3 regions of the Arthrobacter oryzae genome follow, and region 1 is predicted to be linked to each of the others. Evidence: riboswitches for the same ligand, from Rfam matches in the RefSeq annotation. Region 1 holds a riboswitch; each other region holds the start of a gene.
What was found. A riboswitch is a leader RNA that binds a small molecule or an ion and turns the genes downstream of it on or off. The one in region 1 is predicted to bind S-adenosylmethionine.
Positions count from the first base shown of each region.

Region 2: another riboswitch for S-adenosylmethionine. It lies ahead of Q8Z05_RS06355 (DUF1737 domain-containing protein); the one in region 1 lies ahead of metX (homoserine O-acetyltransferase MetX).
Region 3: another riboswitch for S-adenosylmethionine. It lies ahead of Q8Z05_RS00105 (aminotransferase class V-fold PLP-dependent enzyme); the one in region 1 lies ahead of metX (homoserine O-acetyltransferase MetX).

Region 1 is NZ_CP132204.1:3,166,593-3,169,859, forward strand. It holds gene Q8Z05_RS14420 (VOC family protein) at 1-107, opposite strand, end outside; gene Q8Z05_RS14425 (bifunctional o-acetylhomoserine/o-acetylserine sulfhydrylase) at 349-1,665, shown strand; SAM riboswitch class IV at 1,757-1,872, shown strand; gene metX (homoserine O-acetyltransferase MetX) at 1,885-3,039, shown strand; gene Q8Z05_RS14435 (MFS transporter) at 3,212-3,267, shown strand, end outside.
Region 2 is NZ_CP132204.1:1,369,944-1,373,210, reverse strand. It holds gene Q8Z05_RS06365 (O-succinylhomoserine sulfhydrylase) at 1-1,013, opposite strand, end outside; gene Q8Z05_RS06360 (rhodanese-like domain-containing protein) at 1,014-1,424, opposite strand; gene Q8Z05_RS06355 (DUF1737 domain-containing protein) at 1,421-1,753, opposite strand; SAM riboswitch class IV at 1,788-1,902, opposite strand; gene Q8Z05_RS06350 (NtaA/DmoA family FMN-dependent monooxygenase) at 2,134-3,267, shown strand, end outside.
Region 3 is NZ_CP132204.1:21,018-24,284, reverse strand. It holds gene Q8Z05_RS00110 (class I SAM-dependent methyltransferase) at 1-467, opposite strand, end outside; gene Q8Z05_RS00105 (aminotransferase class V-fold PLP-dependent enzyme) at 545-1,966, opposite strand; SAM riboswitch class IV at 2,002-2,115, opposite strand; gene hisN (histidinol-phosphatase) at 2,286-3,098, opposite strand; gene rsgA (ribosome small subunit-dependent GTPase A) at 3,153-3,267, opposite strand, start outside.

The sequences.
Region 1 (3,267 bases):
TGTACCCCGCCCTTCACGGCTTCGACGCCGAGGGCGGTTGCAATACGTTCGGTGGTGGCAGCCAGGCCATCCTGTTCACAGGCGTAAGAGACGTGATCCATGCGCATGCCATCATCTTGGCACTTTGTGATGGAGCTCTCAGCTAAGGGTGCCCTAACCGTGGTGGGATGTCATTGCGGTCCCGCCTGAGGGCCCGAAATAACGCGGCCGACGTCCTTCGTCACAAACCTGTTCACACGCTATCAGCCGTTCCTACACTGATTCCGGGCCAGGACCGCCTGGCGGCACCGGCCCTGCCAAGGCAGGTCCTGCCCCGGCACAGGTGCCCTCCACAGAAGGAGCTTCCCGTTGTCCAACGCATGGTCATTCGAAACCCGTCAGATCCACGCCGGCCAGGAGCCGGACAGCGCCACCGGTGCCAGGGCACTGCCCATCTACCAGACGACGTCGTTTGTGTTCCCGAGTGCTGAAAGCGCCGCCAACCGTTTCGCGCTGGCTGAACTGGCACCCATCTATACGCGTATCGGCAACCCCACCCAGGACGCCGTGGAACAGCGCGTCGCCAGCCTGGAAGGTGGACTGGCAGCGCTCCTGCTCAGCTCGGGCCAGGCCGCGGAAACGTTTGCCATCCTCAACGTGGCCGAAGCCGGCGACCATGTGGTGGCCAGTCCCAGCCTTTACGGCGGCACCTACAACCTGCTGGCCCACACCCTGAAGAAGTTCGGCATCACCGTGACGTTCGTCGAGGATCCGGACAACCTGCAGCAGTGGGAGGACGCCGTCCGGCCCAACACCAAGCTCTTCTTCGCCGAGGTGGTGTCCAACCCGCGCCAGGATGTCCTGGATATCGAAGGCGTGTCCGGCGTTGCCCACGCGGCAGGTGTCCCGCTGATCGTGGACAACACCTTGTCCACTCCCTACCTCATCCGGCCGCTGGAATGGGGCGCCGACATTGTGGTGCACTCGGCCACGAAGTACCTTGGCGGGCACGGCAGCGCCATCGCCGGCGTGATTGTGGACTCGGGGAACTTCGACTTCGGCAAGGACCCGGCGAAGTTCCCCGGCTTCAACACCCCGGACCCCACCTACAACGGCCTTGTCTACGCGCGGGATCTCGGGGCGGAGGGTGCCTTGGGCGCGAACTTGTCCTACATCCTCAAGGCCCGCGTCCAGCTGCTGCGCGATCTGGGGTCCGCGGTTTCCCCGTTCAATGCCTTCCTCATCGCCCAGGGCCTGGAAACCCTGAGCCTGCGCGTTGAGCGGCACGTCGCCAATGCGGTGGGCGTCGCCGAGTGGCTGGAGTCCAGGGACGACGTCGAATCCGTCGCCTACGCGGGCCTGCCGTCCAGCCCCTGGTATGAGCGCGGCCGCAAGTACGGGCCCAAGGGCACCGGCGCCATCGTCTCGTTCACCATCGCCGGCGGGGCGGAGGCCGGCAAGCGGTTCGTGGACGCCCTGGAGCTCCACTCCCACGTGGCAAACATCGGCGACGTGCGCTCCCTGGTCATCCACCCGGCGTCGACCACGCACAGCCAGCTGACGGCGGAACAGCAGGCCGTGGCGGGCGTGACCCCCGGCCTGGTCCGCCTCTCGGTGGGGCTCGAACACATCGATGACATCATCGCCGACCTCGACGCCGGTTTCCGCGCCGCCAAGGGCGACTGACCGCCCTGACTCCCGGCGTCGTCGACGCCGGGAGTCACATTGCTGTCACAATCTTCGCCATTGCGGCGACGCATTTCGTAGACTCTCTACAGGTCATGAGTGCCAGCGACAGCCCCGGCTTGCTGGCCGGCAACCCTCCTTCCGCGGCGGGGTGCCCCGGGTGAAGACCTGGCCTGCCGGCCAGTTGGCGGCAGGCAAGCGCGAAGAAGAGGTCCTCACATGACGATTGCCGTCACCCGCAGCGGTGTACCCGGAACCAGCAGCCCCAACGAGCCGTTCACCGCCCCCGTCCCGGACGGTACCGTCAAGTTCCTGAGCGTCGGCGGACTCGACCTGGAAGCCGGCGGCCACCTCCCGGACGTCACGCTCGCCTACGAAACGTGGGGAACGCTGAACCCGGACCGTTCCAACGCCGTGCTGGTGCAGCACGCCCTGACCGGCAGCACGCATGTCACGAGGGGTGCCAGCGACGAGGAAGGCTGGTGGGAGCAGCTGGCCGGTCCAGGCGCCCCGGTTGATACGGACAAGTACTTCGTGGTCTCCATCAACATTCTGGGCGGATGTTATGGCTCCACCGGCCCGTCGACCCCGGCACCGGACGGGAAGCCGTGGGGTTCTCGCTTTCCCCTGGTGACCCTGCGCGACACCACGGCGGCCGAAGCCCGGCTGGCAGACGCACTGGGCATCGGAAGCTGGTACGCGGTACTGGGCGGCTCCCTCGGCGGAGCCCGCGCACTGGAATGGGCCGTGACCTACCCTGACCGCGTCCGGCGCTGCGGCGTGATAGCCAGCGGCGCCAGCAGCACCGCCGAGCAGATCGCGTTCGCGCAGGCGCAGACCCTCGCCATCCGCCAGGACGCCAACTTCAACGACGGAGACTACTACGGCAGCCCGGAACCGGAGGCCGGCCTGGCCCTGGCGCGCAGGATTGCGCACATCACCTACCGCTCCGCCGACGAACTCGCAGCCCGGTTCGGCCGCAGCCCGCAAGGCGGCGAAGCCCCGCTCCAGGCCGTGTCGCTCGGGGAGCGCGGCCGCTACCAGGTGGAGAGCTACCTCGATTACCAGGGCACCAAGCTGGTGCGCCGCTTCGACGCCAACAGCTACATCGCCATCACCGAGGCGCTCATGAGCCACGATGTTGGCCGGGGGCGCGGTCCGCTCACGGAAGCACTGGCGGAGGCCAAAGCTGAGTTCTTCATCGCCGCAGTGAACACGGACCGGCTCTACTTTCCTGCGCAGTCCCACGAACTCGCGGCAGCCCTCCCCGGTGATGTCCCCGTGCACGTCATCGATGCACCCATTGGCCACGACGGCTTCCTCACCGAGATCGGCCAGCTTAGCGCGCAGCTGAGGCAGAACTTCTTCGCATAGTCCGCCGGCGAAATGTGCGTTTTTGCAGAGCCGTTCTGCAGAAAATGGCGTTGAGCCTGCGGCAATGTGAGTCCATACTCTAGGGGACCGGCGCGCGTTGGTGGTGCACATCACACGCGGCCGCTACGGAATGGTCCACATGGTGTCGACGGAGACGCCGAAGGAGTTCACAATGAGCACGCACGACTCCGCCGCAAGGCGAGTAGATGAGACTGATGTCAAGGCTTC
Region 2 (3,267 bases), 1.8 Mb from region 1:
CGCAGCGCATCCAGCAGGGCGAAGGCCGCTTCCTTCGCCGAACGCCCGGCGGACGGCGAGAGCTCGAAGGTGAGCACGGTGCCGCCGGCCTTCATCTGCCTGGCGGCCAGCTCGTACTGCGGGTGCGACGTCAGGAGCGGGTACTTGACCCAGCTGACAGCCGGCTGCTTCTCAAGCCACTCGGCCAGGCGCAGGGCGGAGGCGGAGGAATGGTTGACGCGCAGCGCCATGGTTTCCAGGCCTTTGGTCAGCACCCAGGCGTTAAACGCTGAAAGGGCGGGCCCGGTGTGGCGCATGAGCTGCTTGACCGGGCCGTCGATGAACTCCTTGGTGCCCAGGATGGCGCCGCCCAGGACCCGTCCCTGGCCGTCAATGTGCTTGGTGCCGGAGTACACAATCACGTCCGCGCCGAGGTCGCCGCAGCGCTGCAGCAGCGGAGTGGCAAAGACGTTGTCGACGACGACCGTCGCCCCGGCCGCGTGGGCCAGTTCGCTGACGGCGGCGATGTCCACGATTTCCTGCATCGGGTTGGACGGCGACTCGAAGAAGACGGCGGTCGTCGGCTCTGCCAAAGCAGCCCGCCACTGCTCCAGGTCCGGGCCGTCCACGAACACCGTTTCGACGCCCCAGCGGGGCAGGATCTCGTTGAGTATCACAAAGCAGGAGCCGAACAGCGAGCGGGCAGCCACCACGCGGTCGCCGGCAGCCAGCAGCGCGCCGAGGGCCGTGAACACGGCGGACATGCCGGACGCCGTCGCAAAGCACGCCTCCGTGCCCTCGAGCAGGCGCAGCCGCTCCTGGAACGTGGCCACCGACGGGTTGCCGTAGCGGGAGTACACAAACCGTTCGTCCTCGCCGGTGAACGCGCGCTCGGCCGCTGCCGCGGATTCGTACACAAAGCCGGAGTTGAGGAAGATCGGCTCGGCCGTCTCCTGGAAGTTGGTGCGGTCAAGGCCGCCGCGGACAGCCTGGGTGTCGGGGCTCCAGGCGGCGGCGTCGGGATTGAAAGTCACTTAGTTCTTTCCGAGGTTGGTGGGTAGTCCGCGGTTCTTCCAGCCGTTGACGGTGCGCTCGCCGTAGCGGTCCGGTTCGCCTTCGAAGCCTTCGAGGACGTTGTAGGCGGTGAAGCCGGCCTGTGTGGCGGCGATTGCCGCGGCCACGGAGCGGACGCCGGAACGGCAAAGGAACACCAGTTCGACGCCGGTGTCCTCCGGTGCCTGCTGCTTCAGCTGGTCGACAAAGTCCGGGTTGGGGATGCCGCCCGGGAAGGTCCACTGGATGAAGAGGGGATCGTTTTCGGTGGCTTTTGTGTCCGGGATGCCGATATGGGCCCACTCGCCTTCGGTGCGGACATCCACCAGGACTGCGCCCTGTTCCAGCTTGGCCCAGGCGTCCTGCGGGCTCAGGTCTCCGGCGTAGCTCACGCGTGCCCCTCGAAACCTTCGTCCTCGAACCCTTCCCCCGGGAATTCGGCGTCGAACTCAAGTTCGTCCACCGCGGTTGCCACTGCGGCATCCGAGCTGGCGATGGCTGCCGGCAGGACCACGGCCTGCGCCACGATCACGCTGCTGCCGTTGAACGTGGCTGCCGGGCTCCCGTGCAAAACGTAGCCGTCGGCCAGGGCCGCGGAGATGCGCTCGCAGAACGAACGGTCATCGGGGCCGGTGATGAGCCGGTAGGCCAGCTTTTCCTGGGGCAGGTCCTGGGCCGGATGTTCCTGGCCGGCGGGGGCCGGTTCGGTAGCCGGGGCCAGTGATGCGGGTGCGTCAGACACGACGGATCTCCTTCTCTCACGCTTGCAGGTCGAATGGTTCGATATGCCGAGTATTCACCTGAGGCACCCCGCCGCGGAAGGAGGGTTGCCGACCGGCCAGTCAGGGCTTGTCACCGGTTCTCATTACTCCCCAAAAACGTAACACTTACGACGGCGGCCCGCACCGCCGTCGTCGTCATCTTCCGTAACGGGACCCGGCACCACCGCGCCGCCGGTGCCCTGCCGCTGCGTGTGCGCCCGGCGCCGGGGTGCAGTTACAAAAACCCTCGCCGGGAGGATAATGACGGGAAATGAACCGCTGTAACGCCGGATGAAATCAGGCAGCCGTGAATGAATCCAACGGGAATACAGTCAGTCCCATGCTGCACTTCGGTTGGTTTGTGGGCCACGGCTTTGGCGTCCAGGGCTGGGGCACGCCCGGCTACGGCATCGGGTACGACTGGAAGAAACCGGCCGTGTACCAGCACGCCGTGCAGGAATTCGAACGGGCCGGGCTGGACCTGTTCATCATCGAGGATTCCCTCACGGTGCCGGACACGTACGGCGGAAGCGCCGAGGTATCGCTCGCACAGGCGTCGTTCGCGCCGAAGCACGATCCGCTGGCACTGGTCCCGTACCTGCTCTCCGCCACCGAACACCTCGGCATTGTCCCGACGGTGAGCGCGTCCTTCTACCCGCCGTTCACCGCGGCACGCCTGCTTGCCACCCTGCAGCACTTCTCCGGCGGCCAGCTGGGCTGGAACGTGGTGACCTCCGGAAGCGACCTCGCCGCGCAGAACTACGGACTGGACCAGCAGATCGAGCATGACCTCCGCTACGAAAAAGCGGACGAATTCGTGGACGTGGTGCGCAAGCTCTGGCGCAGCTGGGAGCCGGACGCCATCGTGGAGGATGCCGACGCCGGAATCTTCGCGGACCATACGAAGGTCCACCCGATCAACCACGACGGCCGGTTCTTCAAGGTCCGCGGTCCGCTCAACACCGCGCCGATGCCCGAGGAACCGGTGCTGGTGCAGGCCGGCGCGTCCCCGCGGGGGAAGGCGTTCGCGGGCGGCAACGCGGACGTCGCCATTGCCCTGGCGAGGGGTGCGGACGGTATGAAGGCCTACCGCGATTCGATCCGGGCCGAGGCGGCCGCTGCGGGGCGGAACCCCGACGACGTCAAGGTGCTGTACGTCCTGAAGCCCACCGTGGTGGGCTCCCGCGCCGAGGCGGACGAGCTCAGGGAGCAGCGCCGCCAGCTGACGCAGCGTGACATCGACAGCCAGCTGAACTCCATCTCCTACCTCTCCGTCATCGACTTCAAACAGTTCGACCTCGACGCCCCGCTCCCCGAACTCACCACCAACAGCAACCAGGGCACCCTGGACCATTTCGCCAAGGCCGGTCCGCCCGGCTCCACGCTACGCCAGCTCCTGGCAGCCCGCAGCGGCGGCGCGGGGGACAGCATCATCGGCACAGCCGAGGAGATTGCCGACTACCTCGAGGAAACC
Region 3 (3,267 bases), 1.5 Mb from region 1:
GGAACGGACGTATCCAGCTGGTTCCACAGGAGGCCCAGCACGCCGCCGGGGCGAAGAATACGGGCAAGCTCGGTGCTGGCCGGGAGCGGATCGCACCAGTGCCAGGCCTGGGCGACGCTGACGACGTCGAATGCTTCGTCCGCGAGGCCGGTGGCCTCCGCGGTGCCCACCGACGCGGGAACGCCCGGAAGGACCAGCCGCAGCTGGGTGAGCATGTCCTCCGAGGGATCCACCGCGGAGACGGCCAGTCCGCGCTGGACCAGCAACGCCGTGAACTTGCCGGTGCCGGCCCCGATGTCGGCGGCGTCGGACGCGCCGCCTGCCCTGCGGACGCTGCCGATGAGCCAGTCCGCGGAGTCGGCGGGATAACCGGGCCGGACGCGGTCGTAGTGCTCACCGCCGTCCTGGAAGCTTTGGCCGAGCTCGTACCGGCGCTGGTGGTGCAGTTTGGGGCCTCCCCGTGCCACGTGCAGTCTCCTTCGGGCAGGCTGGAATTCTTACCCCTCGAATTTACCGCACCGCGGGTGGCGCCGGACTTCTGTTCCTAGTCGTCCGTGCAGGGGGCAGCGCCGGCGGTGCCGGGAGTGTTGGGCGCCCAGTCCGGGTAGCTGCGGGTGTCATTGGCCGGCACCCAGCGGCCCGCGTCCACCACGTAGTCCCAGCCCAGTCCGGTCCGGCGGAGTTCCTCGATGCCGGCAAGCAGGCGCTGCGCATCCTCCAGCCGGGAGCCCACGCCGAAGCTCGCCCGCAGCGAGCCTGACGGCAGTCCCAGCCGCTTGAGCAGCGGATGGGCGCAAAAGCGGCCGTCCCGCAGGCCCACGCCGTGTTCAGCGGACAGGTAGGCCGCCACGAGGCCGGCGTCGTAGCCGGCCACGGAGAAGTTGACCACGCCGATCGTGTCAGTGGCCTGGTCCGTGTCGCTGAAGATCTGGTGCACGGTGACGCCGTCGATCTTCTGCAGTCCCTCAACGAGGAAGGACCGGATGGCGGTTTCATGGGCGTGCCACAGCTCCGGGTCCAGGGCGCCGATGACCTGCGTGGCCCGCGCCAGCGTGGCCGCTCCGAGTACGTTGGGCGAGCCGCCCTCATGCCGCGCCGGGCCCGTGGCCCAGCTGACGGAGTCCAGCCGTGCCTCACGGACGGCGCCGCCTCCTGCCAGGTGGGGGGTCCCGGCGTCGAGCCAGTCCGGACGGCCCACCAGGACGCCGCTGCCGAACGGCGCGTACAGCTTGTGGCCCGAGAAGGCGAGGTAGTCGACGTCGTCCGCTGCGATGTCGATGCGGCGGTGCGGTGCCAGCTGTGCCGCATCCACAACGATCCTTGCTCCGTGTTCGTGGGCCAGGGCCGCCAGCTCGCGGATCGGGAGGATTTCGCCGGTTACGTTGGACGCACCCGTTACGGCCAGCAGGCTGATGTCGCCCTGGCTGAGTTCGGAGCGGAGGCTCTCCAGCGTTGCCTTCAGGGTGGAAGAGGCCACGACGCTGCGGTGCGGCACGCCCTGCCAGGGGAGCAGGTTGGCGTGGTGTTCGATGTCGAGGTACAGGACTTCGCCGGTGTGGCGGCCGTCGGCCACCGGGAGGCAGCCCGCCAGCAGGTTCAGTGAGTCGGTGGTGTTCCTGGTGAATATGACGGAATCGTCCGGCCGGCCGCCCACGAACCCGCGGACGATATTCCGGGCATTCTCGTACACGGACGTGCTGATCTGCGAGGCGTAGCCGGCGCCGCGGTGCACGCTGGCGTAGTACGGCAGGATCTCGTTGAGGTAGGCGGAGACCACGGATAATGCCGGTGCGGACGCGCCGTAGTCCAGGTTCGCGTAGCGGACGTGGCCGCCCTGGATCAGCGGCGCCTGGATTTCTGCTCCGGTCACTGCGGAGAGGGGGCGCCGGGCAACGGTGAACCGTTCGTCCAGAAGCCCTGCGGCGGTGGTGGTTCCGGGGGTGGCGGGGAACGTGGCAGTAGTCATGGGGACCTCACTGTAAAGGGACCCCTCATTCCGGGGATCCGCGCTTGCCGGGTCCGTTCCGGACCGGCCTGGTCGTCACCCGGGGCACCCCACCGCGAATGGAGGGTTGCCGGCCAGCAAACCGGGGTTTCGCGCTGGCACTCGTGACCTGTTTCGAGATTAGGACATTCACGGCGCCGCGGGAAAGCGGCGGCGATTATTAAGCGCTTTATTACGCCCGGCGGAAGAACGGGCTTCCGGTCGAATATACGACGGCGGGCGTCCCCTGGGAGGGGCGCCCGCCGTCGTATATTCGGAATTCAGGTGATCCGGCCGCGGATCAGAGAAGGTCGTCGAGGTCCGGGTTCAGCCGCTTGAGGACTTCGGAGTGGAGGATGGAGTTGGTGGCCAGGGCGTTGCCGCCGAAGGGGCCGTCCACGCCTTCGAGGGAAGTGAAGCGGCCGCCGGCTTCGGTGACGATCGGCACCAGCGCGGCCATGTCGTAGAGGTTCAGCTCCGGCTCGCACGCGATGTCCACCGATCCCTCGGCCACCATGCAGTAGGACCAGAAGTCCCCGTACGCGCGGGTCCGCCAGACTTCCTCCGTGAGGCCCAGGAATTCGTCCAGGTTGCCGCGCTCCTTCCACCCGCCCAGGCTTGAATAGGAGAGCGAGGCATCCGACAGCTTGGACACGTTGGACACCTTCAGCCGCGTGGCAGCAGCCAGGGACCTTCCCATGTAGGCGCCGGCGCCTTTCGCGGCCCACCAGCGCTTGCCCAGCGCCGGTGCGCTGACCAGGCCGACCACCGGCTCGCCCTCGTCCACGAGGGCGATCAGGGTGGCCCACACGGGCACGCCGCGGACGAAGTTCTTGGTGCCGTCGATCGGGTCGATGATCCAGCGGCGGGAACCGTGCCCTGAGCTGCCGAACTCTTCGCCGAGGACGGCATCCCGGGGGCGGGAGCGGGAGAGCTGGCCGCGGATGGACTCCTCGGCTGCCTTGTCTGCATCCGTCACGGGGGTCAGGTCCGGTTTGGTTTCAATCTGAAGGTCCAGCGCCTTGAAACGGCTCATGGTCTGGGAGTCGACGGAGTCGGCCAGGACATGGGCGAGCCGCAGGTCATCGTTGTAGCTCGAAGCGGGTTGGGTCATGGTTCCAAACTACCGTCTCCTGGGCCGGCCGGCCGGGAGGTCAGGTGCGGGACCCTAGGAAACGATGCCGAGTTCCTTGGCTTCCTGCACTTCCATCCGGGGATCGGTGCCGAGCAGGCGGCGCAGGGATGCCAGCCGCGCAGCCCCTGACGCGCCAGCGTGCCCTTCG